2 linked regions of the Prochlorococcus marinus XMU1406 genome follow. The protein of the gene in region 1 binds, or shares a complex with, the protein of each later gene. Links are inferred from orthologs where the notes say so. Each region holds a gene or a part of one and is shown in the gene's direction. Other genes may lie near its edges. The genes, in order: prmC and prfA.

Region 1 (16,711 bases):
AATCGCCAACAAGGCAGTACCAAATGAAGTAGTTTTTTTGCATGAAACTATGGGTATATTAATAATTTTTTCTCTTATTTTTCTCCACTGTGGGTTTTTTGAACCTCCACCAATAGTAATAATTTTTTTTGGAAGTGAACCTGTTAGTTCTCCTAGCTTTTCCCATCCTTTCAATTCGATCTTAGCTAGCCCCTCGAATAATGCATGTAAATAAAGTGAGTCGCTTACTGGCCTTGGACCAAGTATTGGCTCTAAATTAGAATTATTAACAGGAAATCTCTCTCCTTTACTATTAAGAGGTAAAAGATTTAAAGAAGTTTTTTTCGATGGATTTATTTGTCGACTGAGCTCCTTTATTTCTAAATCAGAGAAGAATTGAGATAAGATACCACATCCCGCGTTTGATGCCCCTCCACATATCCAATCGCCGTTTAATCTATGGTTTGTAATTCCTTCTTTTTTTATAGGTTTATCAATGATTTTCTTAACTACAAGAGTTGTTCCTAAAACTGTGAGACCATCTTCTTTACCTAAACCTGCAGCTATTACACTTGCATTAGAGTCAGTGGTGCCTGAGATTAATATTAATTTCTTATTCAAGTTAAATCTCTCTGCTAAATCACAATTCACTTCTCCAATAATTTCCCCACTTTTTATTATTTGAGGTAGGCATTTTTGCCATGAAGCATTGAGATAGCTTTTTGGCCATGATTCTTTTTTTAGATCCCAACCAAGTTTTAGATTATTACCTTCTTCTCCATAAGTCCAATCTTTTAAAAACCAACCAGTGATCCAATCAGATTGATGTCGTAAAAGTATATTTGTCCCATATTTATCTATTAATTTTAATGCTTTAGCAAGACTACTATATGGAGTTCGCAGATAATCTTCTTCAGGAGTTAGTGATTCAAGAAGGATCTTATTTTCGCTACATGCTTGGTCATAAGGTATTGCTTCTCCTAGCGGCTCTCCTTGCAAATTTGATGCTGTTAAAGTTCCTGAGGTACCGGAGATAGCCAATTTATTAAGGTTAATTTTCACCTCAATAGGTAAACTAGCTAAGAGATTCTCACAAGAATTGATCCAAGAATTTGGATTCTTAAAGCTGTATGAATAAGGTACTGAATTTGAATATACTAATTTCTTATGAAAATTAATTATTGATATTCTTGCACCACTGGTTCCAAAATCTAACCCTCCATAAAAATTTTCAGGCATAGAAAAAATATTTTATTAAAAAATCTTGGAAGCCTCAGCTAATTGGGCTGCTTTTTCTTCTACATTTTCCCATGGGAGCTCAAGATCTCTTCTGCCAAAATGTCCATAGGATGCAGTCTTTCTAAAAAATTTGCCTCCCATTTTTTTGGGTAGGTTTCTTAAGTTAAATTCTTTTATTATTGCTGCGGGTCTTAAATCAAAGTGCTCTTTAATTAGCTCAGTCAAATTAGCTTGTGAAATAACACCTGTATCAAAAGTTTCCACGAGAATGGAAATTGGTTTTGCCACTCCAATAGCATAACTTAATTGTACTTCTGCTTTTTTTGCCAATTTCGCCTTAACTATGCTTTTAGCTACATAACGTGCGGCATAAGCGGCTGATCTATCTACTTTTGTGGGATCTTTACCAGAAAATGCCCCTCCTCCGTGTCTTGCATATCCACCATAAGTATCTACAATAATTTTTCTGCCAGTGAGCCCCGCATCTCCTTGGGGCCCCCCTACGACAAATTTCCCAGTGGGGTTTACTAGAAATCTTGTTTGGCTAATGCTTGGTTTGATTTCTAAATCTTCAGTAGCAGGAATTACAACATGACTCCATAAATCTTCTTTTATTCTTTGACGAATTTCTTCTTCATTTGTTATCCCATCTATCTCAGGATTATGTTGAGTTGAAATTAAAATTGTATTAATAGAAACTGGTAAACCTTTTTCGTAATCAATGCTTACTTGAGTTTTCCCATCAGGGAGTAGATAACTAAGGACTTCTTCATGCCTCACTTTGGCAAGTTGAATGGCTAATCTATGAGCTAAGCTTATCGGTAAGGGCATTAATTCAGGCGTCTCATCGCATGCATAGCCGAACATTATGCCTTGGTCACCAGCTCCGGTATTGTCTTCCAAATCATCGTTAACATCATCTGCGTCATTTACTCCTTGTGAAATGTCTGGTGATTGCTCATCAAGTGCTACTAAAACAGCACAACTATTTGCATCAAAACCACCTGCTTTATAGCCTTCATATCCAATTTCTTTAATTACATTTCTAACAAGTTTTATGTAATCGACTTTTGCTTTTGAAGTTATTTCTCCAGTAAGTAAACAAAGACCAGTATTTACAACAGTTTCGCATGCAACTCTGCTTTCTGGATCTTCTGTCAATAAAGCATCTAAAACAGCGTCACTAATTTGATCACATATCTTGTCAGGATGACCTTCAGTTACGGATTCAGAAGTGAAAATGAAATCACTCATTTACAAATAATTTTGAAATTAGACTATATCCTAAATTAGACTATCGTTACAAATCAATTATTGTAAATTAAAAAAAATACTTAGACAACTATAAACTGCTTTAAGTTCAGATATTCGTTCAAAAATAAATAATTGAATTTATACTGTTTCAACTGAAGCTATGGGGGTCTCTTCATTATCGTCAGTTTGTTCAAATAACATTTGCTTGTATTTCGCAGCCATTTCTTCAGCTTTACTAAAAACTTTTTGAGGGTCAGTTAACATATCCCCTGGTTCAGGTTCAAGTGCTTTAGTGGATAATGAAATTCGTCCTCTTTCCGAATCCAGGTCTATTATCATGACTTTCATTTCATCATTCACATTTAAAACATTATGAGGAGTCTCAATATGTTCATGACTAATCTCGGAAATGTGCAATAGACCACTGACTCCACCAATATCAATAAAGGCTCCATAAGGTTTAATACCTTTTACTGAACCAACAACAACTTCACCTACCTCAAGTCTGTTCATTTTTTTCTCAACTAAAGCTCTTCTATGACTTAGTACTAATCTATTTCTCTCTTCATCAACTTCAAGAAATTTTAAAGGTAGATATTCACCTTCCAAGTCATCTTTTATTCTTCTAGCACTTATATGAGAGCCTGGGATAAAACCTCGCAAGCCTTCCACCCTCACAAGAGCTCCTCCCCTGTTTGTTGCAAAAACTTCAGAGTATATAGTTGCATCTTCTTTTTGTAGTTGTCTAACCCTTTCCCATGCTCTTTGATATTCAATTCTTCTAATGGAGAGGGCTAATTGGCCATCTTCATTTTCTTCACTCATTATGAAAAATTCCCTACTTTCTGAAGGTTGTAAAACATCATTCAGTCCCTCTACTCTATTTATTGAAACCTCCTGAACAGGCATGAAGGCAGCTGTTTTCGCCCCTATATCAATCATGGCCCCTTTGGGCTCTAAAGCAAAAACAGTACCTTTAACTAGATCGCCAGGCTTAAAGTTATAGTCATACTTACCCAAAAGTGATGCAAATTCCTCTTGTGTGAATCCTGCATTATCAAAATCTTTATTTGTTCTGCTAGAGGAAGAATCTGCTGAAGGTATATCGCTCTTCTTGAATGATAAATCTTCCTCATTTTGGGATGCTGAATCGTTATTTAACTCAGAAGAATTTTTAATTTCTTGTTCCTCAGGAATTTCTTTAATGGTTTGGGAAGAATTTTCGTTCATTTGTTATGTCGCAGACTACCTAAGGTAGTTAGAAAGGAATGCTACTAGCCTGCAAACCAATAGCAAAAAACATTTGTGCTACTTATTCTACACTTTAAGATGCTGAATTTTATAAAATTGAAGCTAATTGGTTTTTTGAACTTACTTTTAGAGATTCAAGAGTAGAAATAAAATCTTTTACCCCATTAAATTTTCTGTAAACTGAGGCATATCTTATATAGGCTACTTCGTTTTCTTTCCTAAGATTTTTAAGTATTAATTCTCCGATTTGAGAAGATTTAATATCTTTGTTAGAGTCTTGAACGATTTGAGATTCAATTCCATCTACGAAATTAATAATTGCTTCACTGCTGAAGTTAGTCTTTTCGCAAGCTCTTGATATACCGGTAAATAATTTTTGTTTATCAAATAATTCTCTGCTACCGTCTTTTTTGATTATTGAAACTGGCATCGTTTCAACTCTTTCATAAGTTGTAAATCTAAAGCTGCAATTTAAGCACTCTCTTCTTCTTCGAACACTTTTACCAGTATCGGCAGATCTTGATTCCAAAACTCTGCTATCTGTGTTTTGACAGTTTGGACACTGCATGTAGTGAAATTAGATTAACTGTAACTCTAATAGTAGAGTAAAATGCTAATTATGAAAAGTAAAATAAAAAGACCCCTTGTTAAAGAGGTCTTTTTATAAGTTCATTTTTTATCGAATTTAGGTGGATCTCTAAAGGCGACAGCAAAGAATAAAGTAACAACTGCGAGAGTTAAAATAAGAACGTAAGCAAAAGCTTCCATAAGATTAAGTAATAAAGTTTAAATTAAACCCTTCCTGGGATTCTTCTTGTGGATTCGTCACCAAGCTTCTTGAATAAACCAAATTCAACTTGGTCACCAATCTCAGCGTCAATTCCAGCGAATGAATTTCTGTAAAGAGTTCTTGAAGCATGCCACCAGTGGCCAAACAAGAATAGCAATCCGAAACATAGATGTGCATATGTAAACCATGCTCTTGGGGAACTTCGGAATACACCGTCAGATTTATAAGTTTCTCTGTCAAACTTGAAAGCTTCTCCAAGCTGCGCTTTTCTAGCTAATCTTTTTACTACTGCAGGATCAGTAAATGTTTGACCATTTAAGTCTCCTCCATAGATAGTTGCTGTGATGCCAGTTTGTTCAAATGAATACTTCGCTTCGGCTCTTCTAAATGGAATATCTGCCCTTACGTTACCTTCTTTGTCTTCAAGAATAACAGGGAAGTTTTCAAAGAAATTAGGAATCCTTCTAACTTCTAATTCGTTACCTTCCTTATCTTGAAAAGCAATGTGACCTTGCCAACCAGTTGGTAATCCATCACCATTAACAAGAGCTCCAACTCTAAATAGGCCTCCTTTAGCTGGACTATTCCCAACATAATCGTAGAAAGCTAATTTCTCTGGAATAGATGCATATGCCTCTGATTTAGTGGCACCATTATCTATAGCAGATTGTACTCTTCTATTAATTTCAGTTTTGAAATAGCCTGAATCCCATTGATATCTGGTAGGACCAAAAAGCTCTACTGGGGTTGTTGCTGAACCGTACCACATTGTTCCTGAAACAACAAAAGATACAAATAATACAGCAGCTAAAGCACTGGCTAGGACTCCTTCGAGACTTCCAAGTTTTAATGCTCTATAAAGTCTTTCTCCAGGTCTATTGGTGATATGAAAAATACCTCCAATAATACCCATAAGTCCTGCCGCAATATGATTCGCTACTATACCTCCTGGATTAAAAGGGTTAAATCCTTCTACTCCCCAAGAAGGTGCCACAGGTTCTACGTGACCAGTTAAGCCATAAGGGTCAGAAACCCAAATCCCCACGTTTGCGCAGTGAAAAGCTCCAAAGCCAAAGCATGTAAGTCCAGCTAGAAGAAGATGAATTCCAAATATTCTTGGCAGATCGAGAGCTGGCTCACCTGTTCTTGAATCTTCCCATAAATCTAAGTCCCAGTAAGTCCAGTGCCATATAGAGGCCAACATCAATAATCCGCTAAATACAATGTGTGCTGCGGCAACCCCTTCAAAACTCCAGAATCCGGGATCAACTCCTGTAGCACCAGTTATATCCCATCCGTTCCAACTGCTTGTGATACCAAGTCTAGCCATAAAAGGCATAACGTACATTCCCTGTCTCCACATAGGATTGAGAACAGCATCAGATGGATCAAAAATGGCTAATTCATAAAGAGCCATTGAGCCGGCCCAGCCGGCTAATAATGCAGTATGCATAAGATGCACAGCAAGTAGTCGACCTGGGTCATTAATAACTACTGTGTGAACTCGATACCAAGGCAATCCCATCGGTTAATTTCTAGTAACTATGCTGTATAAACAGCTAAACATCACGATAGTAAGGGTTTTTTAGTCTTTCAGGGATTTTTGTAAATAAATTTATTTTCTTGCAAAAATTGGGTAAATCACTTTGCATTACTGGGCTTTCAAGGAATTTTTCGCTAAAAAATGTTAATATTTTGGTCACAATTCTCAAAGTAAAACGCCAAAATAAGAAAAATAACTAAAAAAATGGCAACTATTAGATTCATCCGTGAGGATTTAGAGGTTCAATGCAATCCTGGTGAAAATTTAAGGGAACTAGTAATGAAAGAGAACTTACAACTTTATGGATTAAAAGGTATTTTAGGAAACTGTGGAGGGGCAGGACAGTGTAGTACCTGTTTTGTTTCTGTTGAAGGAGGAAGCAATAATTCCTTAAGTCCACAAACTTCTGTTGAAGAAGAAAAACTTAAAAATAGACCAGAAAATTGGCGACTTGCATGTCAGACTTTAATAAAATCCTCTGCAGTAATTTTAACAAAACCACAATCTCCTCCTTCAAACTTAGAAGAACTTAAAAAAAATAGTGAAAATAAAAAATTACCTCGCTAAATTGTTTAAGACTGTTAATCAGTTGATAATATTTATTGATTTTTCCACTTTAGTTCAAGTTAAATGTCTATAGTCTTAATACTTATTAGAATAGTTAATTTAAATGGAAACTACTAATTTTGGATTCGTAGCAAGTCTTCTATTTGTTGGGGTACCAACAATATTCCTTATAGGTTTATTTATTTCCACTCAAGATGGCGAAAAATCAAGCTTCTACTCAGAATCTGGTAAAGGTAAGCTTGGCCCAAAAAGCTAAACTTTCATAAATGCCTAGCATTTCTGTAAAAGAATTTTTATTTTGGAAAAAAATACAACTTTCTAAAGGGGGAGATTATCAATCTTTTGCTCTTTTACTTGATTCTGTAGGCGGAATATCAAATAGTGATCTCAATTTATCTAGGATTAATTCTGGAGATAATTTGTATTTAAGAAAAGACTTAGATTTCTTGGAATCTATTTGGAAAGACCATTTATTAAATTCCACTCCTATCCAATATCTCTGTGGAATAACTTTTTGGAGAGACTTAAAACTCAAAGTTACTAAAAAAGTACTCATTCCCAGACCAGAAACAGAGCTCATAGTTGATATCGTTTTAAATATATTTCGAAAAAAATCAGAAAAATTATTTTTTGCTGAATTAGGAACTGGATCAGGTGCAATTAGTATTGCTTTGGCATTGGCTTATCCATTGAGCGAGGGAGTAGCAACTGACATAAATCAAGAGGCATTAGAAATAGCCATTAAAAATTTTGTAAATTCTTCTAAAAAATCAAATTTGAAATTTTATTGTGGAAATTGGTGGTCACCTCTTGAAAGTTTTAAAGGAAAATTAGACTTCGCTATTTCAAACCCGCCATATATTCCAAGAGATACTTATGAAAAATTACCTAAAGAAGTTAAGAATTTCGAACCTAAAGTTGCTTTATTAGGCGGCGAAGATGGTTTAAAACATATTAGGGAAATAATACAAAAAGCACCATTATTTTTAAAAGAGAATGGTTGGCTGATTTTAGAGAATCATTTTGATCAAAGTGAAGAAGTAAAACAACTACTTATTAAAAATAAATTTACATCAATAGAAATTTTGAAAGATCTTTCAGGAATTGGTAGGTTTACCATTGGAAGATATAAATAAATTATCATAGGTTAACAATCTAGATGAATTTAATAGACTGCAACTCCGCTCTAAAGACTCTTAAAAGTGGTTTACCTATAATTTTCCCAACTGACACATTACCTGCAATTGGATGCTTGCCAGAATTTTCAAATATTATTTACGAATTTAAAAAAAGAGATAGAGATAAACCATTAATTCTTATGGGATCAGAATACAAACAATTAATCGATTATGTCCACGAATCAGCAAAAGAGGATTACGAAAATATAGCTTCAAAATATTGGCCAGGAGCTCTGACTATGGTTATTCCTGCCTCAGAAAAGCAGGCTACAATCATCACAAGCAATGATCTTAGTCTTGGGTTGAGAATTCCAAATTCACATATGGCCCAATCCCTCATGAGAAAAACGGGACCATTGTTAACTTCGAGTGCAAATATTTCAGGTTTTGAAGGATCAATTACATATGAAAGTATTGCTATAGACTTCCCTTCTGTTGAAATTCTAGGCCCTGTCCCCTGGGGGAAAAGTAGTGGAAAAGCTAGTACTATTATATTCTGGAAGAAAAGTGGTAATTGGAGGCTGATTAGAGAAGGAGAAGTATTAGTTAAGGAATTGCATTAATGTTTTTGTTATTATTTTTGGTTTTATTAATTCAATTTTTAAGTTATTGGATATTTGAACCCCTTGCTTCTTTTTTAGAGTATGTACTAGAAATTAGATTATTTCCTATCATTGCTCTGTTAGGTTTGATTTTTTTATTTTCGACAAAAAATATTGAACAGAATTAAATAAATCAAAATGCCGGCTAACAGATTTGAACTGATGACCTTCGCTTTACAAAAGCGCTGCTCTACCGCTGAGCTAAGCCGGCATAATAACTATCTTACAATTAAGGTGTATCAATCTTAGTATTTTTTGGGGCTTTTTAAAATTTATTACTTTTTGATATCTTTTTCACTTTTATCATTCTTATCATTTTTTTTAAACTTTATTTCACCTGTAACAGTTCTTTTGATTGGTAAATTTGCTACTAATGCAGTCATTCTGTCCTCCGTCTCTAAACTTACTGCCACCTCTTCAAAATCAATCTCAACGTATTTTGCAACAACATCTAGTATTTCATTCCTCATCTTATCCAAAAGATCAGTTGTTAAAGAACTCATATCAACTCTGTCATGAGCAAGTACAAGTTGTAATCTTTCTCTAGCAGTGTTGGCACTAGCCGTTTCTCTGCCTAGTAACTTGTTTATAAGATCTCTGAGGGTCATCATTTTAAAAAACCTTTGTTTGCATTAATCTCATGAATTTATCTTTAAGACTTTTACCTTCATTTTTTGGATCAATAATTGGTACGTCATCTCCAGTAAGTCTCTGAGAAACATTCAAATAACATTTTTTTGCAGGAGATCTACCATCTGTTAGTGTTAGTGGCTCTCCTCTATTTGTACTTATTATTACCTGTTCATCTTCTAAAACAATTCCTAACAAAGGCAAAGAAAGTATCCCTTGGACATCATCGATAGATAGCATTTCTTGACTTGCCATCATGTTGGGGCGAACTCTGTTGATTACAAGCTGGATAGGTTCAATGTCAGAAGTATTAAGAATTCCTATTACTCTATCGGCGTCGCGTACTGCAGATAATTCCGGGTTAGTTACAACAATAGCTTCTTTACAAGCTGCAAGAGCATTTTTAAAGCCATCTTCTACACCAGCAGGACAATCTACTAAGACAAAATCAAATTTCTCACTAAGCAGTTCGCTTATTTTTTTCATATCTTCGGGCTTCATCCAATCCAACATTCTTGGATCCCCAGCAGGTAGAAGAGCAAGATTAGGTTCCTTTTTATGCCTTACCAATGCTTGGTCAAGACGACAATTCTTATCCAGAACATCTTGAGCAGTATAGATGATGCGATTTTCTAATCCTAGAAGAAGATCTAAATTTCTTAAGCCAAAATCAGCATCTAAAACAGCAGTTGTTGCTCCGCTATTAGCAAGAGCTATGCCTAAGTTTGCAGTTAAAGTGGTTTTACCAACACCTCCTTTACCTGAACAAATTAATATTGTGCGAGTATTTTTCCCCACGTTTTTAAGGATTTTACAAATAATAAAGCCACTTGCAGAAAGTTAAATATTTTAAAGATTAAGTAATTCTTAAATTTATCTAGTTTTAATTAATTTTTTCAAATAATTGATTAATTTTTAGGTTCGATTTGGTGTGGTTTGATAATTATCGTTTGTTTATCTATAACGGCAATTTCTGGATAAAGATTTTTGGGCTTTTCCTTCGGTCCAATGGCTATCACATCCGCAATGCGTAACTGTAAAGGGTTTAGATAAAGTGATGCGATAGAGGCATTTCTATTTCCATTTTTCCCAGCGAATGCGATCCCTAGTAATTTGCCCCAAACGTAAATATTTTTCTTAGCTGAAACTATTGCTCCTGCATTAACATCTCCAATAATGCATAGGTTTCCATTTGAAGATATTCTGTCACCTGATCGTACTGTTCCTTTGTAAAAAATATCGTCTTTATTTTTTAAATTGAACAAAAGTAATTTATTTTTAATTTCTTGCTCTTTCATAAAAGTTGAATTTATTTTTAAAGACTTTCCACTTAATATTGTTTCTCTGTTATTTGAGTAAATGCATAGGGAAGAAATATTAATTTTGCCAAAAAATTTCTTTAATTTTGATAATTGATGAGAACTTATTGATTCATTTGTTGAGAAAATTTTTGCTTCCAGAGGTCCCTTTATGGAAGAAAATTTTTTAAAAGTTTCATGAATATTATCAAAATCTAACAAAGAAAAAATTTCTAAAAATTTACTTTTAGTGTTATTTATAACGATTTCCATTGAATATAATTTAGGAATTATTTTTAATTAATAAAATTTCATTTGTGATTTCTTTTTTGATCATACCTGGATAAATAATAAAAGAGCTTTCCTCAGATCTCATTAAAGTTTTTATTAATGCAGAATTATTTTCTAATGAGCTTTGATAATTTCCGTCCCATATTTTTAGCGCATTGTTAGATTCAAAACCTTTAAAAGACCTTTCCTTAATCCCACAAAATATTTCCGAATTAAAACCATTCTTTTCACATAATTTTCTTGCAAATGCAAAGATTTTTAATCTATTAATTTTACTTAAAAAACTTATGTCTGATGCCTTTAATAATTCTCTGTCAATAAACATTTTGCAAAGTGTAGAAAGTGGCTCAAAAGATTCATCTTTCCATCTAATCAAGTGATAGAAAAAGGTTACATCATCATTTCTTATGAAATCATCAAAATCAACCTTCTCAGGAGAAAATATCCATTTATGTAGAGAATTATCTAACCAAATTTTCTTTTCAAAATTATTTTTTATTGTATAAACTATTTTTTCCAGAATCCATGTTGATATTTCGTTTATTCTGTGATTGTATATTGTTCTGTACATCAAGTTTCTTAGTACTAGGAAATGCTCAATAGCGATAACTCCTTTTGGTTTGATCCCGATATTTCCATCAGGTGAAAAAGTAAGAGCCGAAATGATTCTTTCTAAATCTACTAAGCCATAATTAGTACCTGTGTTGTAACTGTCGCGTAAAAGATAATCGAGACGATCACAATCTATCTCACTGCTAATCAATGTTTTTAAAGGTTTTGAAAAAAGTTGTTTTGATTGAAATAATTCTCCAATTTGGCCCGGTAATTCGTTGTCATACTTTTTGAGTATTGAATTTATTGGAGAATAATTTTTAACTAAGTTTTGAGACCATTGTTCGTGATTATGATCGAATATTTCTTCACTGGTATGGCTTAAAGGTCCATGACCTAAATCATGTAATAAAGCTGCTCCATAAAGAACAAATTTATTTTTACAAAATGAAGATTCACTTTCAATTAATCTCTGATATATTTTTCTAGCTATACAAAACACACCAATTGAGTGGGTAAATCTACTTGATTCTGCACCATGAAAAAGTAATGATGCAGATCCTAATTGTTTTATTCTTCTTAGTCTTTGAAATGCAATTGTATCAATTAATTCAATAATCATTAATTCTTCAGGCTTTCCTGCATCAAATACTATTTCTTTATGAATTGGATCATGAAAAGTTCTTTTAAAACTCATAGCTTTTAAGATTTTTTATATTCAACTCTTTGACATATCAAGTTTCTATTTCTTCATTACTTAATTCAATAGTTTGAACTGAAACTTCTTCTTTTTCTAATAGCGACTCGAGAAATAGTTCTGCATTCCTAACCCATTTATCGTCAGCATTTCCATATTCACTTGCATCTGGAAGATCAAGTAATTTATCGGGCGTCATACCTTGGCCTTGAATATTATTACCTTTGGGAGTTAAGTAACTAGCAACTGTTATAGCAATACCACTTTCCTCTCCCAAACTTTTTAAGGATTGAATTAAACCTTTCCCATAAGTTTTTTCTCCCATAAGAATTGATCTGCCATTATCTTGTAAAGAACCAGCAAGTATTTCACTTGCACTGGCAGTGCCTTTATTAACAAGAGTCACCATTGGGCCATCATAAGATGTTTCTTTTTGAGAAATTATTGCATCTTTGATTCCATTTCTATTTTTTGTCTCAACAACAGGTTTCTCACTTAATAATGAGTCGGCAACTGCTATTCCTGAACTTACTAGCCCCCCTGAATTATTTCTAAGATCCAAGATTAACCCCTCTACCTCTTTTTCTTTTAACTCTTGAAGTGCCTCTTCAACTTTTTTTGGTACGCTTTCGCTGAATTGGGTTATTCTTAAATATCCTATTGTGTGAGAATCGTCTCTTAGTCTCTTTGTTCTAACTGGCCTAAGATCTACCGATCTCCTTTCTAAATCGACTTCCCTGATTTCTCCTGATTCCGAAGATATTTCAACTAAAACTTTGGTCCCTGATTCACCTCTTAACTTAGAGGCTGTATTAGCAAGGCCTAATTCTTTGGATGGAATTCCATCCACTTTCTCTATGAAATCCCCACTGATTATTCCAGCTTCTTCAGCAGGTGATCCGCCAAGAGTTGAGATAACTTTTATTTTGTTATTATCATTATCTTCACCTAATTGGAGCCCTACACCATTTATTTCACTGCCAAAATTACTTGATTTAAGGAGCTCATAATCTTTTGGACGTAAAATTCTTGTATAGGGATCTTCTAGAGGTCTTAACATGTTTTCAATTGAAGAATAAGCCTCTTCAGTTGTTTCAATTTGTTTCTGTAATGTTTTTTGTCTAATTCTCTTCCATTGTATTTCTTCAAACTTATCTGGGTCATAAAATCCCTCATTCACCAAGGTCCAAGCGTCAAGCACTAATTGCTTGGCATCACTGAGAGCATACACTTTTTCAATCAAAAAAAGATTGGTAGAAAAAACAATGATCATTAATACAGTGATCAAAGTTTTGAATGTTAAAAGTTTGTTAAAAGATGAATTCATTGGGTTAAGTGTTAACACCAAGTATAAGAATTTTAAGTAAGCTCTTTATATCAAAGCTAAATTTTTTTTGGATGGCCGATTCTTCATCTGTTTATGACTGGTTTCAAGAAAGACTTGAAATTCAAGACATAACTGACGACGTAACTTCCAAGTACGTACCCCCTCACGTAAACATTTTTTATTGTTTAGGTGGCATAACTTTAGTATGCTTCCTAATTCAATTTGCAACAGGTTTTGCAATGACTTTTTACTATAAGCCAACAGTTACTCAAGCCTATAGTTCAGTAAGTTATTTAATGACCGATGTAAGTTTTGGATGGTTAATAAGATCTGTTCATAGATGGAGTGCATCAATGATGGTTTTGATGTTAATTCTTCATGTTTTTAGAGTTTATCTTACCGGTGGTTTCAAAAGGCCAAGAGAATTAACTTGGGTGACAGGTGTTGTAATGGCTGTCATAACAGTAGCTTTTGGAGTAACTGGATATTCTTTACCTTGGGATCAAGTGGGTTACTGGGCAGTCAAAATTGTTTCAGGTGTGCCTGCTGCCATACCAGTAATTGGAGATTTCATGGTCGAACTTCTTAGAGGTGGAGAAAGTGTTGGGCAATCAACTCTTACAAGATTTTATAGTCTTCATACTTTTGTTTTGCCATGGTCTTTAGCAGTCTTTATGTTGATGCACTTCTTAATGATTCGTAAACAAGGTATTTCAGGACCCTTATAAACTTTTATAATTAATTCATTACAAGACTTCCTTATGTCTACGTTAAAAAAACCAGATTTATCTGACCCAAAATTAAGAGCAAAACTAGCAAAAGGTATGGGCCATAATTATTATGGTGAGCCTGCTTGGCCAAATGATTTACTATATATATTCCCAGTAGTTATTTTAGGTACTATCGCCTGCGTAGTTGGACTAGCAGTTCTCGATCCTGCAATGCTAGGAGACAAGGCAAATCCATTCGCTACCCCTTTAGAAATCCTTCCAGAATGGTACTTATACCCAGTTTTTCAAATACTTAGGGTAGTTCCTAATAAGCTTTTGGGAATTGCACTTCAAACATTAATTCCACTTGGATTAATGATTTTACCCTTTATCGAAAACGTTAATAAATTTTCTAATCCATTTAGGAGACCAATAGCAATGTCTGTTTTCTTATTTGGGACTTTTCTAACAATATATCTTGGTATTGGAGCATGCTTGCCTATTGATAAATCACTAACTTTAGGATTATTTTAGGCTTAAATTTTTAACATATCTATATCGTTATACTCATTTCTTAGGAAATGATTCATTAACAAAAAACCAACAATTGTCCATGTTTGATAAGTTCTTGATTGTTGTCCAACCCAAGTACCAGTAGGACCATCAAAATATTCTGCCCATTCTTGCTTAGGCAATTGATTAAGTTGACACCAATATGATTCCTCTACTAAAGATTTCATTTCTTCCATGAGAATCACATCATCAGAACCATAATTTTTTTGATGCAATAGGACGGCTGCCCCAAAAAACCAAAGTAAACTTGGCCAATGTCCACCGTTGTGGTAACTCCAAGGCCAATTCTTTGGATCCGATCCGGTTTTATTTTGCCATTCTTCTACATCCATATGAGGATGACAAATTCTCATAGGCATTTGAGCCATCAAATGCTGTCTGTTATGTAAAACTAATCTAAATAAAGCTCTTTGTTCTTCTGGAGGCAGTACATCGAACATACATGCTAAAGAATTCCCTAAACTGTAAAATCGAAAGTCTGGCCTTCCTGTCCTAATATTTCCTATTAAGTAACCACCTCTATTCTCTAACCAATCTTGTAACCATGAGGGAACAACTTGAGGTTGAACGTTAAATTCATTGAAGTGTTGATCATCACCATACTGCTCAGTAGGCCTTCTTCTTAAAATTTGCATTGTTTGGCTGGTAACCCAATAATGTTTTAAAAGAAAACTACCTAAATCCTTAACCCATTGATTTGTAAGAATTAATCTTTGGTCTAAAAGTCTACTAACATGATCTGCTCTACTTAATTCCATTAAGTTTATACAACTTTTTAAACATCCATGAAGTAAAACTTCAACTTCTAGAGGTGCGCCCCATACATCCATAGGTCTATCAATCATAAATGCGCAATCTGGAACAAAAAGTACTGGAGTACCCTCAAATGTTGGATGTAGAACTAAATCTAGTAGAAGTTGAATTCCTCTTTGAACGCTTTGACTTTTCCCAAAGGCATGATCGCCGCTTTTGTTGACATAATACCAACATAAAATGGGCCACCATAAACTTGCATCAGCTGAAGTAATTCTGCCTATTGATCTCTGACCATAGTCTCCAATGAGCTTTCCATTCTCTTCAACGAAACTAGTTGGAAAGACGCCACGTGTTTGGTAATTAGTGCTTTGTAACTCAAGGCATACACTTAAGAACTTTTTGACAATTTCGTACCGTTTTTGGGTAATGAGGTAAATCATTACAGGAACGTTGTCTCTTAAAAATATTTCTCCATAATTTAGTTTTTTATTTTTTGTAGGGTGTTCCAGTGCAGCAACGCTTCCCACTAACTCGCCTGATATTTCAACCAAAGTCTTTTCGAAGTGTTTTTTTGCATTTGTTACAATTTTCTCTTCATCTGAACTTGGTCTTACTCTTAAATTTTTTTGACTAAATCTTTCTGCCATTTCATTTATATCCCTTTATTTAAGCCTAGTTGTTTAAATAGACTTTGAACAAATAAAAAATTAATAAAAAATTTTTGTATAAAAGGTTGCAAAATTACAGTGGGATGGTTTAGTATTTTCTTCTGGGCAAAAATATTCTTTTTGCATTATTTAGTCAATTACCTTAAATCTGATTTTTGGTAAATGAATGAATCTTTTGGAGATTTGATTCCGATCATTATTTTCAGCCAGTAGAAGGGTTTTCCCTTCGAAGTGAGTTATTCACTTGTTGTATAACTCTGCACCTAGAAAATTTAAAAACTTAGGAACTGATGCTTTTATTGCGTCAAGAATAACTAAATTTTTTTAGTTTTTTCACGATGTTCATGCAATAAAGGTGTGAGGTCCCGTCAAGTATATATAAAAAATGTCATCAATTGCTAACTTTTGGCTTTGATGCAAACGGATCTGAGATCTTGGAAAGTCACTTTAGAAATATTTTTAATGTGCACTCAATGTAATCCTTAAAATTTAAGGAGGCTGAAACTAAATACATAAACTAAAGTTTTTATTTGGATAAAGCAATTCAAATTGAGTAGATTTATCTACAAAAGGATTTGAACACAACGGAGAGTTTGATCCTGGCTCAGGATGAACGCTGGCGGCGTGCTTAACACATGCAAGTCGAACGAACCTTCGGGTTAGTGGCGGACGGGTGAGTAACGCGTGAGAATCTGCCCTCAGGAGGGGGATAACGGTTGGAAACGACCGCTAATACCCCATATGCCTAATGGTGAAATGAATTTCGCCTGAGGATGAGCTCGCGTCTGATTAGCTAGTTGGTGAGG
Region 2 (16,613 bases), on another replicon or contig:
TTATAAAGGTGCTGATCATCCTCATGCTGCTCAGAATCCTGTATTATTAAATAGTTAATTTATTAAAATGAATAGTCAAATAAAAAACAAAGCTGTGTATTGGGGAACTGGGAGAAGAAAAACTTCAGTAGCTAGAGTTCGTTTGATTCCAGGAAATGGACTAATCAAAATTAATGGTCGTTCTGGAGATGATTACTTAAACTTTAATCCTCTGCACTTAAATTCAATAAAATCACCTTTGCAAACATTAGGCCTTGAAAATTCTTATGATATTCTGGTAAATGTTTTTGGTGGTGGGTTGACAGGTCAAGCAGATGCTATCAAGCAAGGAGCAGCTAGAGCACTTTGCGAATTATCTCCTGACAATAGGAAACCGCTAAAAACTGAAGGCCATCTCAGTAGAGATCCTAGAGCGAAGGAAAGAAGAAAATATGGTCTTAAAAAAGCAAGAAAAGCTCCTCAATTCTCCAAACGTTAAAGGAATTTTAATTATGCCAAAATCAGAAATACACCCAAAATGGTATCCAGATGCAAAAGTTATTTGTAATGGTGAAGTTGTAATGACGACTGGCTCCACGCAGCCTGAATTACATGTTGATGTATGGAGTGGTAATCATCCTTTCTTCACTGGAACTCAAAAGATTCTTGATACAGAAGGTAGGGTAGATAGGTTTATGAAAAAATATGGAATGGGTTCAGCTAATACGGCTACATCAAAAGAGGAAAAAGAAGAAAAAGATTCTAAAAAATAGAATTTTCAAAAATAAAGCATAATTTCAATTGGAATACTCAACATTAATTGCAAGGTTGAAAACTGCTTCAGAAAGTTTTGAAAATTTGGAAGTGCAGCTTGCAGATCCAGATATAGCTAATGATCCCAAAAAATTAGAATCAATAGCAAGAGAAAGGTCAAAACTGGAACCTTTGGTGATTGATTTTAATAAGTTGCTTGAAACTGATAAAGAAATTGAAGATTCAAAAAATCTACTTAGAGAGAATAGAAATGATAAAGAAATGGAATCTTTGATTAATGAAGAGTTAATAATTTTAGAGGAATGTAAGAATGAACTGATTCAAAAAACCACAATCGCTTTATTACCAAAAGATCCAAGAGATGAGAGAAGTGTAATGTTAGAAATCAGAGCCGGTGCTGGAGGTAACGAGGCTTGTATCTGGGCGGGTGATTTAGCAAGAATGTATGAAAGATATGGACAAAAAATTGGATGGTCTGTAAAACCTGTTAGTGCTTCCGAGTCAGATATGGGAGGATTTAAGGAGTTAGTTATCTCCGTTAAGGGAGATTCTGTATATAGTCAACTTAAATTTGAGGCTGGTGTGCATAGAGTCCAAAGAGTTCCAGCTACTGAATCGCAAGGTAGAGTCCACACCTCTACTGCTACAGTGGCGGTCATGCCTGAGGCTGATCCTGTTGAAGTTAAGATTGAGCCAACTGATTTAGAAGTTGGTACAGCAAGATCAGGAGGTGCAGGGGGACAAAATGTTAATAAAGTAGAGACAGCTATTGATCTTCTCCATAAGCCTACAGGAATAAGAGTTTTTTGTACTCAAGAGAGATCACAATTGCAAAATCGCGAACGAGCAATGGAAATTTTAAGAGCTAAATTATATGAAATTCAATTAAAAGAAGCTAATGCTAAAGAAAGATCACAAAGACTTTCCCAGGTTGGAACAGGTGATAGGAGTGAAAAAATTAGAACTTACAATTTTAAAGATAACAGGACAACTGATCATAGATTAGGTTCCAATTTTTCATTAGAGCCAATTCTTGCTGGTCAATTGGATGAAGTGATTGATGCATGCATTGCCCAAGAACAAAAAAGAATGATGGAAGATTTTAATAACGAAGTAAATTAAGATTTAATTTTTATTAGATTGAAATTCCTATTACGTATTTACTCCATTCTTTATGTCTGCCAGAGTCAATTTGTCTTGTGGCCTCAAAATTGAGATTACTAAGCGGACGATAAGGCTTGCGCATTAAAGGCATATTCGCCTCTTCTGGGGTTCGGTTACCTTTTTGTACATTACATCTGAGACATGCTGTAGTCACGTTTTCCCAGTTATCTGTCCCACCTCTGCTTCTTGGTAAAACATGATCTATTGATAAGTCGCCACCTCTATAATTGCAGTATTGGCAAGCATTATTATCTCTCAGAAGAATATTTTTTCTTGTTAAAGAAACCTCTCTAAAAGGCACCTTCACGTAGTAACGAAGTCTTATAACTGTCGGCAATTTTCTTCCGCTATGTATTGAATATGAGTTATCCTCCTCTAAACTTTCTGCTTTACCTTTGATCATTAAAATAACAGCCCTTCGCCAAGAAGTGATGTTTAAAGGTTCATAAGATGCATTTAAAACTAGAGTCTGGCCCATGCCAAAATACAATTTACATGTCATGCTAACTGTATATTTCAATAAGCGCATATAGTTGTGCAAAGTTAATGCAAATTCAGCAAAAAGATCAGGGATTTAATTTTGATCAATATCCAACTTTTAAAAAAGATATAGATCCAAAACAAAGAGCATGGATAGAAGTTAAAGGCAAAGCAATAGAGACAAATGTAAGGCAGTTAAGAACTAAACTAAGTAAATTTTGTCAATTTATGGCGGTTGTCAAAGCTGATGGATATGGACATGATGCAAAAGTGGTATCTGATTTCGCTATAAAAGGTGGAGCTTCTCAATTAGGCGTTGCCACTTTAAAAGAAGGGATTAAACTACGTTCTTTTGGAGTTAAAAAACCAATTCTCATTCTCGGAAATCTATATACAAAAAGAGATTTAATAATATCCTTTAGAAATGATCTTATGCCAACTATCAGTAGTATAAGAGAGTGTTTAATTTGCAATAATATCGGGAAACACTTTGGCTTCAAATTTTCTTTGCATCTTAAGGTTGATACTGGTATGTCAAGATTAGGATTTGAATCTAATAAATTTGTTCAGCAATTTGAAAAAATAAAATCTTTTGAGAACATTTCAATAGAAGGAATATATAGTCATTTATCGTCTGCAGATGAAGATAATGCATTAGATCCTAAAAGTATTACACAATTACAAAGACTCAAGTTTAATCAATTATTAAAGCAAATTAATCTTCAAAAAAATCATGAAATTAAGATTCATTTGGCTAACTCTGCAGGAATGCTTCTTAAAAAAGATTTTCATTTTCACATGGTACGTGTTGGGCTTTCTATGTATGGATACAGTCCTTTAGACAAAATAGAAAAAAATTTATTACTTAAACCAGCTTTATTTTTGAAAGTTAAAGTAGCTTTTATTAGAACTCTTGATTCAGGTGTTGGTGTAAGTTATGGAGGAAAGTTTGTAACTAGTAGAAAAACTAAGTTAGCTATTTTAAGTATTGGTTACGCAGATGGAGTTCCAAGAAACCTTTCAGGCAAGATAAACGTTATATATAATAATAAACTTTATCCCCAAGTTGGATCCATAACTATGGATCAAATGATGGTGGACATAACAGGCTCAAATGAAATTAGAATTGGTAGTACGATGATATTACTAGGATCTGATGGAGACAAAACAATTTCTCCTCTTGAATGGGCAAGAAAATCTAATACTATCCCGTGGGAAATTCTTTGTTCTTTTAAAAATAGATTACCTAGAGTTCAAATTGATTAGACATTTCGATTAAATAAAAAATTTTGAATGTTTGCAAAAAAATTGATAATGTATAAGAACTGGAGAGGTGGCTGAGTGGTTGAAAGCGGCTCCCTGCTAAGGAGTTACAGGAGGTAACTTTTGTCGAGGGTTCGAATCCCTCCCTCTCCGTGTTTTTGGTAGAGCATGGAAGTTCATAATGTTCCTGAAACTAGTGATACTAATACTTTTGCAGAAATAGGAAAATTAGAGACATTCACAGAGTATCACTGAATTTCATGTTTGGGGGTAGGAAATGGGGTAGGAATATAAAGTGCAGAGTGTAGGGAATTTTTTGCGAAATCCAATTCTTTACAAGTTATACCTGCATCATGAAAAAACCACCCGACAGATATGACTACAAAAGGATGAATTAATCATTAAAACTTTCAATTATTTCTTTGGTTGAATAAATCCCAATGAATGGAGCTGTAAATTCTTGAATAACGCCTGTACTTTTTCCTAAAAAACTATTTTTAACAGATATTAGATCTCCTTCTTTTACAAAAGGATTCCTTCTAGAACCTCTTTTTGCTCTAGCAGAATAAGAAATATTTTTCTTTAAAACCGTCCCATCTTTGTTATACCTTATCAAAACAATTTTTCCTGATAAAGGTCTTATTGGTCCAGTCAAATCAATTGCATCTGATAAGGTAGCCTCTAGGGGTAATTTTATACTTCCAGGATTTTCGACTCTACCAAATATATCTACTGTTATAAATCTTGGAGAAAGACCGCTTAGGATTGATTTTGGGATGATATCTAATGAGGCTGATGCGAGCTTTGGTAAAAATATTCTATCTCCGTCAAATAATCTAATATCGTTAGTAGGATCACTTTCATTTATAAAAGAAGTAAAATCGACTACTGCTCTTTGTTTCCCACCTCCTTTCCCAATGGGAATATCTCTTATTATTTCGATGCGAGACAAATCAGTTTTAGAAGTTATTCCTCCAGCTTTTCTAAGTACATTAGAAATAGTGGTGAAATTTTCGGATGGTCTTTTTATTTGGAAATTTTGCCTTGCAGTATTATTCTGTGGATTTTGATTTAAAGATCTATTAGATTCCCTTCTATTCAATTGCCCTTTAGTCATATTATCGCCATAAATTTCTTTTGAAATAGATTCTTCAGCATCATTTTTTATTTCTCCTTTTTGAGAAGTATCATCTTCTATATTTTCTATTGCAAGAAACTCTCCAGAACTAAAACCTGGGAATTTATAGATTCCAGGATTTCTGATTTCGCCTGATACTAAGATTCTTTGAGGTTTAAAGCTAGCTATTCTAATTTCTACTTCTGTATAAATATTTTCCGAATTTAAATATTTTTTACTTAATAAATTAGATATCTCACTTGTTGTTAACCCCCTAACGTAAGTTTCTTTAAGGAGTGGGAGCATAAGCTCTCCTTCGTTATTAATTGAATATATTCCAGAATCCATAAATCTAAATTGATTTATTCTTATTTCCATATCAGTAAATTTTAAATATTTTTCATATTTTTTCTCAAGTAGATCTTTTGCTTGGTAAATATTTAGTCCTTTTACATATACTGAACCTAATTCAGGTAAATATATTTCTCCCTCTTGATCAATGGGATATTGGCGATTAAATTCAGGAATATAGGTAAATTTAATATCTAGGACATCGCCCTCATCTAATTTATAATTGCTCAAATCATTTCTAGGGTTTAAATAGGATATATTTTCTGGATCATATTCCAATTCAATTAATCCTATACCTCTTGGTTTATTTTTAAATTCAATTAAAAGAGAATCTCCAGTATCAACAATATAATCTTCTAATTCATTTTTTGGATTTAAATAATTAATATCAATCTCAGTTCTATTTTTTGCATTTTTCAGAATTAGTTCAATAGTTTCGGAATCAAGATTGAGGTCTTCTAATTTACTTCTTGAATCTAAATTATCTATTGCGAGCTCTTCATTACTATTCAAAGTTGCATTATTATTGCCTGCCTCGACGAGGTCAAATATAAAAACAGATATCAAAACATTAAAAATAAAAAGAAATTTCAAATTACTTTTATATCTAAGTAATTTGAAAATTTTTCCAGGAATATTGATTTGAACTTTCAAAAACAAAAATTAACTAGTTTTAGTCTACTATTTTATTAGAACTCTAGCTATCTAGCTAATTGAGATTGTAAGCTTTACTTCAACTAACCATAAATATAAAGAATATCTAAATTAGAGCAATCGTAAAAAAAATTTAGTTTTTTTGATTTCTTTCCTATTGGGCGAATGTTAGTCTCCATAAATCTTTGAAATTAGAGGGTTAAATTGCAGTAAAAACATAGAGGGTAGGATTCAGGGTAGGAAATCTTCCTTTTTTCTTTTTTATGCTTCCATATAGTTCCATATACTTCCATTTAGATTCACTCTAAACTCATCCCTCTCCGTAATTAATTAAGAAATTTTTTAATTAATACTTGTTTTAAAACAAGTCAAGATTAATATCTTTTAGGTCATAAATAGAATTTAAAATCAAGTCAGCTCCTGCATTTCTAAGACTTGTTTCGTAAGAATTACGTTCTTTTAATCGAGAATTTAAATGTAAATGAGGGGGAGCTATGCCGATACTTATGAATTTCTGAGATGGTATTTCTTTTCTGGCATTTATAACTGTATTTATATCTGCAATAGTATCTCCTACGTATGCAATAGGAATATTTGATTCGCCGAGTTTATTTGCTAGAAGCTTTTTTGATAAGTTAATAAAACCTTTAGGATCAGGCTTGTCAGGGGCATCTCCCATAGAAATTAATGGTGGCGATTTTAGTCCAAGTCTTTTTTCTAAAACAAATTTTGCAGAAGCAGACTCTGCACCACTTACAAAACCCCAAATTATTCCATTGCCTTGAATTAAATCAAAAAACTTTTTATCAACTAATAACTCCTCATTTGTTATGTATCCAGACCAATATTTACTATCTTTGTTTGGATCTCCACCAAAGTAAAGCTCTCCAAAACATTTTACTATTTCTTCTCTTGAAGGGATTTTAAGGTTTAAGTTCTCTTTTTTTATTCTTCTTTTTATAAGCTCTAAACTTAAATCCCAATCATTATTCCATATCCCCTCATTTTTTGCATTATCAATATCTAAATAACTTGGCTCCCATCCAGAAAATTTGTAAACTGTTTTTTTTAATGAAAGCCTATAACTATTTTCTACGCTCCGGATTACCCCATCTATATCAAACAAAATTAAACAAATATTTTTCAATTAATTTTCTTAATTCTTTTATAAAAGATTAGTATTCTTATCAGAAAAAAGCAAAAAAGATATTTTCTCCTTAATAATGAATTATCTAAACTTAATTTTGTAAATATCCTCTTGGAGTAAGAAATATTTCATCTATTAACGTGGTTTGAGAATTACCAATAATAATTATTGATAACATATCAATTTCTTCAAAAGGAATTGTGTTTAAAGTGGAAAAGTTTTTAGATTGATTTTCTCTCCCTACCTGTCTAGCTATTAAAACGGGAGTATCCCCTTTCCTGGTTTTTAAACATAGATCAATTGTACTTTTTAGCTGCCAATTTCTTTCAATGGATTGAGGATTAAATAAAGCTATTACAAAATCACCCATAAGAGCTCCTTCAATTCTTTTTTTTATTAAAGACCATGGAGTTAATTTATCGCTTAAGCTTATTGAACAAAAGTCATTCATTAGTGGAGCACCACTAATCGCAGCGGCTAATTGCACACTACTTATACCTGGATGTACGTTAAAGTAAGGTCTATATTCTTTGTTGATTTTTTGAAGCAATTCTAAAAGTAAACCAGCCATGCCATAAAATCCAGACTCACCTGAAGAAATTAAAGCCACTTTTATTCCTTCCTCGGCTAGTTTAATTGCTTTACTACACCTCTCTTTTTCTTCAGTAAGTTTACTTTCAATTAAAACTTGGTCACTCCTTTTTAAGGGCTTAATTAAATCTAAATACATTTTGTATCCGATCCAAACAGTACATCTTGAAAGTGCTTTTTTTGCATTACTGGTTAAGAAGGAGATATCGCCAGGCCCACTTCCAATAATATGTATTTCGCCATTGGTTGGATTATATTGATTTTTTGATTCTGCTACAGCGATAGTTACTGCCCCAGATTGATTTTTAAAAATTCTTTTTTCTTTTAATAATTTTGATTCTTCTCCTGCTGCTAGTAAGCAAGAGGCTTCTGCTACGGAAGGTGTGCCAATTTCCTTTTGCACGACTTTTGATGGATTTGGAACAATTATTGTTGAAAGATCTTCTTTACTAAAAAACTTTATAGGCAAGTTTTTTTCTTCAGAAAGTTCTAAAATTCCTTTCTCATCTTTTTTAATATCAATAGTTGCAAATCCCGCAATTGATTGCTGTGATAAATTTCCTGACTTCAAAAAATTATTTAAAGAATTTGCTATTAATTCTTTGCTTGTATTTCTTTCACATCCTATGCCAATCCATAATACGGGAGGATGCCAATTTCTTTGATTATTTTCGAATATACTCACATGAAATGTTGAATCTGGTTTTTCAATTTCTTTTTCATTAATTTGATTAATAATCTCCCCTGATTTTGAAGTTTTCCATAAGCTATTACCAGATAATTGTTTGCAAAATATTTCTTCGTTCTTAGCTTGTTTAATTACTAGTTTTGACCAATCCTTTATGTTGCCAGATCTTTTCCAACCCCATTGATCCCCAAATGCATCAAGATTTAAGAAGCTTTGATCATTGGAATTATTAGTTTCTATTATTTCGCCACCAAGTAAATTAGCAATTTGACATGCAATATTTTGTGTATTTGACTGATGTAAGCCAATTAAAGGAATTATTTTAGAACATTTTTTATCTATAACGATTACACCTGGATCTTGATCTTTAGAGGTTAAAAAAGAATTTATTATGCGTATTGATGCAGCAATTGAGCCTATAAAAATTATTAAATCTATCTCCTGCCATTTTTTAAGTAAGATTTCTCTAGGTTTTTGTACTTCAATAAGTTCATTTTTCTCTCCATCATCTTTTGAAGAACCTGCAATATATATATCTTTGACAAATTCGGTTTTTTTAAGCCTTTTTAAAATTTCTTTTGAATTATTAGATAGACCTATAGCAATTCCTTTCAAATCAGAAATTATTGATAGTTATGTTGAAATTATATCCTGTCGCTGGATTTAAAAAATTTTCTTTGAAATATAAAAAAAAATTTAAGAAATTTACATAAAATTTGAGTAAAAATACTCATAATTGTGTCATAGACTAGAATTTAACAAAATATTCATATAGTAACAATCATTAGAACATTTGTTACGTTAATGCATAACGAAAGAATCTTTGCCTTATTATTTTTGAAACGAATATTTAAAGTTCCGAAGCATTCGTTTTCTTGAACATTATTATTTAAAAATAGTTTCAAGATCCGATCAATCGGCTTTAATGTCAATTATTTTCGAGGTGCTAGATGACCATCAGCCCACCAGAAAGTGGAGAAAAAAACAAAAAAGTTTTGGAGGATCCTGTTAAGGCCGATCCAAGACCTATTGATTTTGCCAAATTAGATAAGCCAGGTTTCTGGTCAAGTAAATTATCTAAAGGTCCAAAAACTACAACTTGGATCTGGAATTTGCATGCTGATGCACATGATTTCGATGTGCATACAGGCGATGCTGAAGAAGCAACAAGAAAAATCTTTTCAGCTCATTTTGGACATCTTGCAGTTATTTTCATATGGATGAGTGCTGCATTTTTCCATGGAGCAAGATTTTCTAATTATTCAGGTTGGTTAGCTGATCCAACTCATGTCAAACCCGGAGCTCAGCAAGTATGGGCAATTGTTGGTCAAGAAATGCTTAATGCTGATCTTGGTGCTAACTACAACGGTATTCAAATCAGTTCAGGAATATTCCATATGTGGCGAGCATGGGGAATTACCAATGAGAGTGAACTGATGGCTTTAGCAATAGGTGCTGTAGTAATGGCTGCACTTATGCTTCATGCTGGAATTTTTCATTATCACAAAGCAGCTCCAAAAATGGAGTGGTTCCAAGATATTGAGTCTATGCTTAACCATCATATAGCTGGTTTAGTAGGACTAGGTTCTTTAGCATGGGCTGGTCATTGTATTCATATCGGAGCTCCTACTGCAGCTCTCTTAGATGCCATTGACGCAGGCTCTCCTTTAGTCATCAATGGTAAAGAAATAGCAACTATTGCAGATATGCCTATGCCGCATCAACTCTGTGATCCTCAAATTATCGGTCAGATATTTCCAGGATTAGCAAGTGGTACAGGTAATTTCTTCAGTTTAAACTGGTTAGCTTTCTCAGATTTCCTTACTTTCAAAGGTGGACTTAACCCTGTGACAGGAAGCTTATGGATGACTGATGTTTCACATCATCATTTAGCTTTTGGCGTTATAGCAATTATTGGTGGTCATATGTACAGAACCAATTACGGTATTGGTCATAGTATGAAAGAAATATTAGATTCACAGCAAGGAGACCCAATATTATTCCCTGCTCCTAAAGGTCATCAAGGTCTTTTTGAGTTCATGGCAGAAAGTAGACATGCCCAGCTTGCGGTAAACCTAGCAATGCTTGGATCAATAAGTATACTTGTATCTCATCACATGTATGCGATGCCTCCATATCCATACATAGCTACTGACTACATGACAGTTCTTGGATTATTTACTCATCACATGTGGATAGGTGGATTATTCATAGTAGGTGCAGGCGCGCATGCAGGAATTGCAATGGTTAGAGACTACGATCCAGCAAAACATATTGATAATGTATTAGACAGAATCCTTAAAGCAAGAGATGCCTTAATCAGTCATTTGAACTGGGTATGTATGTGGTTAGGATTCCATAGTTTTGGACTCTATATTCACAACGATACTATGAGAGCTTTGGGTAGACCCCAAGATATGTTTAGTGATTCTGCAATCCAACTTCAGCCAATTTTTGCTCAATGGGTACAGAACATCCAAGCATCTGCTGTGGGAACTTCTCTTTTAGCAGGTACTGCTGAAGCTTTACCTCACAAAGCTTTAAGCGAAGTTTTTAATGGAAGTTTAGTAGAGGTTGGTGGAAAGGTTGCTATAGCTCCAATTCCATTAGGTACAGCTGATTTAATGATTCATCATATTCATGCTTTCCAAATTCACGTAACTGTTTTGATACTTCTCAAAGGAGTACTTTACGCAAGAAGTTCAAGGTTGATCCCTGATAAAGCTTCTTTAGGGTTTAGATTCCCTTGTGATGGACCTGGAAGAGGTGGTACATGTCAAGTTTCTTCATGGGATCACGTGTTCTTGGCTCTTTTCTGGATGTATAACTGTTTATCAATAGTTATTTTCCACTTCTCTTGGAAAATGCAGAGTGATGTTTGGGGACTTACTGGAGGTAATTTCGCACAAAGCGCCATTACTATTAATGGTTGGTTAAGAGATTTCCTTTGGGCGCAAGCTTCTCAAGTATTAACAAGTTATGGCCAATCCATAAGCATGTACGGTTTGATGTTCTTAGGAGCTCACTTCATATGGGCATTTAGTTTAATGTTCCTCTTTAGTGGACGTGGATATTGGCAAGAATTATTTGAATCAATTGTTTGGGCGCATAACAAACTTAAAGTTGCTCCAACCATTCAACCAAGAGCTTTATCTATCACTCAGGGTAGAGCAGTAGGTGTAACACACTTCCTTGTCGGTGGTATTGCTACCACATGGGCTTTCTTCCATGCTCGCCTTTTCGGCCTGGGCTAACTACCTGAACTTCACCTTTTTAATTCAATGGCAACAAAATTTCCATCATTTAACCAGGGTCTAGCTCAGGACCCTACAACCCGACGAATATGGTACGGAATAGCTACCGCTCATGACTTTGAAAGTCATGATGGTATGACCGAAGAAAAGCTTTATCAGAAGCTTTTCTCTACGCATTTTGGTCATCTAGCAATAATCGCCCTCTGGGTAGCTGGTAACTTATTTCATATTGCTTGGCAAGGTAACTTCGAGCAGTTTGTACTTGATCCAACTCACGTTCGTCCTATTGCTCATGCTATTTGGGATCCTCATTTTGGATCTGGTATCACAGAAGCAATGACACAAGCTGGAGCTAATGGTCCAGTAAACATAGCTTACTCAGGCCTCTACCATTGGTGGTACACAATTGGAATGAGAACTAATGAGCAACTCTTCCAAGCTTCAATTTTCATGAGTATTTTGGCTTGTTGGACTCTATTTGCTGGTTGGTTACACTTACAGCCAAAATTCAGACCTTCTCTTGCTTGGTTTAAAAATGCAGAGTCAAGATTAAATCATCATTTAGCTGTCTTATTTGGTTTTAGTAGTATCGCTTGGACAGGTCATTTGGTTCATGTTGCTATACCTGAATCAAGAGGACAGCATGTAGGTTGGGATAACTGGTTAACAGTGCTTCCACACCCTGCAGGATTAGCTCCTTTCTTTACTTTAAACTGGGGAGCTTATGCCCAAAATCCTGATTCTTTAGATCAAGTATTTGGAACAGCTGAAGGAGCTGGAACAGCAATCTTTACTTTTTTAGGTGGTCTTCATCCTCAAAGCGAAGCATTATGGCTTACCGATATTGCGCATCACCATATTGCGATTGGTACAGTTTTTGTAATTGCAGGTCATATGTATAGAAATACTTTTGGTATTGGTCATAGCCTCAAAGAAATTACAGAAGCTCATAATACAAGACACCCTAATGATCCTCATAAAGGTAGTTTCGGAATTAACCATGATGGAATATATGAAACTGTAAATAATTCATTACATTTCCAACTTGGACTAGCATTAGCATCACTTGGTGTAGCAACTTCTCTTGTAGCGCAACATATGGGTGCACTTCCCTCTTACGCTTTTATTGCGAGGGATTACACTACACAATCTGCTTTATATAGTCATCATCAGTACATAGCAATGTTCTTGATGGTTGGTGCATTTGCACATGGAGCCATTTTCTTTGTAAGAGATTACGATCCAGAATTAAATAAAGATAATGTATTGGCAAGAGTTCTTGGGACAAAGGAAGCTTTAATAAGTCATCTTAGCTGGGTAACAATGTTGCTAGGATTCCATACTCTTGGAATTTATGTTCATAACGACGTTGTTGTAGCTTTTGGTAATCCTGAAAAGCAAATTCTAATTGAGCCAGTATTTGCTCAATTTGTTCAAGCTGCTCAAGGTAAGATGATGTATGGCTTCAATGCTCTATTGTCTGATCCTACAAGTTCAGCAACTCTCGCTGCTAATTCATTACCAGGTAATCATTACTGGATGGATTTGATAAATAGACAAGATGCATTAAGTGCTTTCTTACCTATTGGTCCTGCAGATTTCTTAGTTCACCATGCTATCGCTTTAGGTCTTCATACAACCGCTTTAATTCTTATCAAAGGTGCACTTGATGCTAGAGGAACAAAATTAATTCCTGACAAGAAAGATTTAGGTTATGCATTCCCTTGTGATGGACCTGGACGTGGAGGTACTTGTGATAGTTCATCTTGGGATGCTATGTACTTAGCTATGTTCTGGGCATTAAATTTACTAGCATGGGTAACTTTCTACTGGCATTGGAAACACCTAGCAATATGGCAGGGCAATGTAGCACAATTTAATGAATCAGGAACTTATCTAATGGGTTGGTTTAGAGATTATCTCTGGTTAAACTCTGCTCAACTTATTAACGGATATAATCCATTTGGAGTAAACTCTTTATCTCCTTGGGCTTGGATGTTCCTATTCGGTCACTTAGTTTGGGCTACTGGTTTCATGTTCCTAATATCATGGCGTGGTTATTGGCAAGAATTAATTGAAACATTAGTTTGGGCACATCAGCGTACTCCAATAGCTAATCTTGTTGGCTGGAGAGACAAGCCAGTTGCACTGTCAATTGTTCAAGCTAGATTAGTTGGACTAGCACATTTCACGATTGGAAACATTCTTACATTCGGTGCATTTGTTATTGCATCAACTTCAGGTAAGTTTGGTTAAATTTTTCTTAAATAATCTAAATCACCACATTTGTGGTGATTTTTTTTTGTTTAATTTTAATGTTCTAAATTAAGTTAAAATTATATAAATAATATCAAATATAAATGTTAGATATAAAACAATTAATTTCTATTATTATCCCTGTTTACAACGAAAGTGAGAGTATTGGTTTTTTATTGGATGAAGTTATAAATGTAATGTCATTTCATGAATTAAGTTTTGAATTGATTGTTGTCAATGATGGTTCTAAAGATAATACTTATCAAGTATTGAAAGAATTAACTCTCAAAATTAAAGAATTGTCAGTAATTTCCCTTCGAAAAAATTATGGGCAAACTGCAGCAATGTCAGCTGGCTTTGATTATTCTAAAGGTGATATTATCATTACTTTGGATGGTGATTTACAGAATGATCCAAATGATATTCCTAAATTAATTTCCGAAATTAATGATGGGTATGATTTAATTTGTGGGTGGAGGTTTGATAGAAAAGATAAATTAATTAATAGAAAGATACCATCAAAAATAGCGAATAAATTAATAGCTCACGTAACAGGTTTGAAGTTGCATGACTACGGATGCTCATTAAAAGCTTTTAAGAAAGAAATAATAGATGATATTAAGTTGTATGGTGAACTTCACAGGTTTCTGCCCGTTTTAGCAAATATTGAAGGTGCAAGAATCAAAGAAATTAAAGTAAATCATAGAAGCAGGCAATATGGATCTAGTAAATATGGAATTGATAGAACTTTTAGAGTTTTAATGGATTTACTAACTGTTTGGTTTATGACTAAATTTTTAACAAGACCAATGTATGGATTTGGTTTTGTTGGAATTATAAGTATTTTCATAAGCCTTGCGATGAGTTCTTATTTGATAGGTTTAAAAATAATGGGTGAGGATATTGGAAATCGTCCATTGCTAATGTTTGCATTAATATTAGGAATTGCTGGTGTTCAATTATTTAGCTTTGGATTATTGAGCGAACTTTTAATTAGGACTTATCATGAAAGTCAAAGTCGTCCAATTTACAGAATTAGATCAATAAGCAGTACTAATAAAAATTGATTGTTTACTTGAACTTTCTTATTAATAAAGCTGAAATTTCAACGACTTCAGGAGAAATATCTCTTAGGCCTTTTCGTAAAATTGGTAATGTTGATTTATCAGCCAATTCTTCCGCAATTTTTAATGCCTTTAATTTATTTTCTGTACTACCCTGAAAAAGACTAAACATTTTATTTCTTTGAGAATTTTTATAAAATACTGAGTACTTTTTTTCTTCGTCATCTAATAAAAAACTATTTTTATTAGATGAAAATTTATTATTTTTATTTAATTTTATAGAATATAAACTGCTTTTATTTATTAACTTTTTAAATCTTCTTTTTTTAAAAACTAGAAGTAATATTCCTATAAAAATAATAAGTACAATTGCGAAAAAATTTATCATGTAAAAAGTTAATAATTTTTATATCATCCAGTAATAAAATTAACACTATTTCGCAGATAAATACTAAAGTGTTTAAAGATGTTTAAAGAACTATGCCATCTGATTTACCAAGCCTTTTACCCTCAATTTTTGTTCCATTAATTGGTATAGCAATGCCTGCTGTTTTTATCGTATTGATTGGAAGATTAATTACAGCAACTGAATAAATTATCAAACACTAAATTTTTAAAAAAATGAGCGACTTTCAAAAATCTTTCTCAGAATCAACAAGTTCTATTAAGTTTGATGAGAAATACATAGATACTTCTGTAAAACCAAATGATATTGGCGTAGCAGAACAATGGGCAGTAAAAACAGTTGCTGATCCTTTTGTTGGCAATTTAGCTACTCCAGTTAATAGTGGTTATTTTACAAAAGCCTTTATAAATAATTTACCTTTTTACAGAGAAGGTATTTCCCCTAATTTTAGAGGTTTAGAAACTGGAGCAGCTTTTGGATATCTTCTTTACGGACCTTTCACAATGACTGGCCCATTAAGAAATTCTGAATTTGCTTTAACTGCTGGACTTCTAGCTACTATTGGAGCTGTTCATATTTTGACAGCACTTTTTGTTCTATACAATGCACCCGGTAAAGCACCTAATGTGCAACCTCCAGATGCGACTGTTAATAATCCTCCAAAGGACTTATTTACAAGAGCTGGTTGGGCTGATTTTACAAGTGGATTTTGGTTAGGAGGCTGTGGAGGAGCTGTTTTTGCTTGGTTACTTGTTGGGACATTACACTTAGATACCATAATGCCAATCATTAAAAATATTTGGACTGCTGGTTAATTCTTAATTCCTAAAGAAAGAATAAGTAATATTTTAAATTAAACGGTGAGCTCTACTCACTAACGTATTGTTCTGTCCCATCTATAACTTCTAACTACTCTTCCTGCGGAAATTAGTTTCGATTTATAATGCAATGAGATTTTATCATTAGTCTGTTTTAGGGTATCTAATCCTATTCCATTTCTTCCGAAATCCTTTCCTGAGCAATGGTAATAGTATCCATTTCCTTTGTAGATTCCAATATGATCACATTTTTCTTCATTCCCAAAAAATAAAAGATCGCCTGGTTGAAGAGCTGCATAAGATTCGTTGAAATAAAAAAGGTGTTTACAAAAACTTTTTATTTGATAAGAGTCTCGTGGTATATAAATATGATGTTTTAAAAAAGCGGTCTGAATTAACCCGGAACAATCAAAGTTGGGCCCTAATGTGCCTCCCCATAGGTATTCATTAGTTAACTCAGATTGATCCTTGATCCATTTTAAAATTGATTTAACTTTATCTTTTATAAAGAAGTGTTCTTTTTTTGTATCTTCAGTTTTTCCCAATTCGTATTTCTCAATAATTAATCCATCTAAATTTATCCAACATACGTAACCATCTTCATATA

The links.
Region 2: the proteins of prmC (region 1) and prfA are in contact, whole or in part, in a crystal structure (PDB 2B3T), measured with the Escherichia coli proteins. The link is inferred for Prochlorococcus marinus XMU1406 from one-to-one orthologs.

The regions. Positions count from the first base shown.
Region 1 is NZ_JAAORG010000001.1:301,331-318,041, forward strand. What follows is about bases 6,063-8,824. They hold prmC (peptide chain release factor N(5)-glutamine methyltransferase), read left to right. Parts: upstream 6,063-6,889; coding sequence 6,890-7,759; downstream 7,760-8,824. Other genes in these bases: HA149_RS01675 (2Fe-2S iron-sulfur cluster-binding protein), read left to right, coding at 6,261-6,623; psbM (photosystem II reaction center protein PsbM), read left to right, coding at 6,727-6,879; HA149_RS01690 (L-threonylcarbamoyladenylate synthase), read left to right, coding at 7,783-8,364; minE (cell division topological specificity factor MinE), read right to left, coding at 8,679-8,824. In the rest of the region: HA149_RS01645 (FGGY-family carbohydrate kinase), read right to left, coding at 1-1,218; metK (methionine adenosyltransferase), read right to left, coding at 1,234-2,472; HA149_RS01655 (30S ribosomal protein S1), read right to left, coding at 2,611-3,702; transcriptional regulator NrdR, read right to left, coding at 3,812-4,291; HA149_RS01665 (photosystem II reaction center protein T), read right to left, coding at 4,393-4,491; psbB (photosystem II chlorophyll-binding protein CP47), read right to left, coding at 4,515-6,038; more of minE, read right to left, coding at 8,825-9,014; septum site-determining protein MinD, read right to left, coding at 9,016-9,831; HA149_RS01710 (septum site-determining protein MinC), read right to left, coding at 9,942-10,604; HA149_RS01715 (HD domain-containing protein), read right to left, coding at 10,615-11,871; carboxyl-terminal processing protease CtpZ, read right to left, coding at 11,909-13,198; petB (cytochrome b6), read left to right, coding at 13,270-13,926; petD (cytochrome b6-f complex subunit IV), read left to right, coding at 13,960-14,442; HA149_RS01735 (glycoside hydrolase 100 family protein), read right to left, coding at 14,445-15,884. UniProt on the Escherichia coli protein: Methylates the class 1 translation termination release factors RF1/PrfA and RF2/PrfB on the glutamine residue of the universally conserved GGQ motif, i.e. on 'Gln-235' in RF1 and on 'Gln-252' in RF2.
Region 2 is NZ_JAAORG010000003.1:375,737-392,349, reverse strand. Bases 12-2,827 are described here. They hold prfA (peptide chain release factor 1), read left to right. Parts: upstream 12-780; coding sequence 781-1,875; downstream 1,876-2,827. Other genes in these bases: alr (alanine racemase), read left to right, coding at 2,464-2,827; HA149_RS08505 (HNH endonuclease), read right to left, coding at 1,889-2,446; rpmE (50S ribosomal protein L31), read left to right, coding at 492-752; rpsI (30S ribosomal protein S9), read left to right, coding at 68-478; rplM (50S ribosomal protein L13), read left to right, coding at 12-58. In the rest of the region: more of rplM, read left to right, coding at 1-11; more of alr, read left to right, coding at 2,828-3,663; HA149_RS08490 (polysaccharide biosynthesis/export family protein), read right to left, coding at 4,055-5,782; HA149_RS08485 (TIGR01548 family HAD-type hydrolase), read right to left, coding at 6,141-6,929; cobJ (precorrin-3B C(17)-methyltransferase), read right to left, coding at 7,021-8,823; photosystem I core protein PsaA, read left to right, coding at 9,159-11,462; photosystem I core protein PsaB, read left to right, coding at 11,490-13,718; HA149_RS08465 (glycosyltransferase family 2 protein), read left to right, coding at 13,823-14,785; HA149_RS08460 (annexin), read right to left, coding at 14,790-15,170; HA149_RS08455 (photosystem I reaction center subunit VIII), read left to right, coding at 15,263-15,376; HA149_RS08450 (photosystem I reaction center protein subunit XI), read left to right, coding at 15,404-16,003; HA149_RS08445 (C40 family peptidase), read right to left, coding at 16,063-16,613. UniProt on the Escherichia coli protein: Peptide chain release factor 1 directs the termination of translation in response to the peptide chain termination codons UAG and UAA.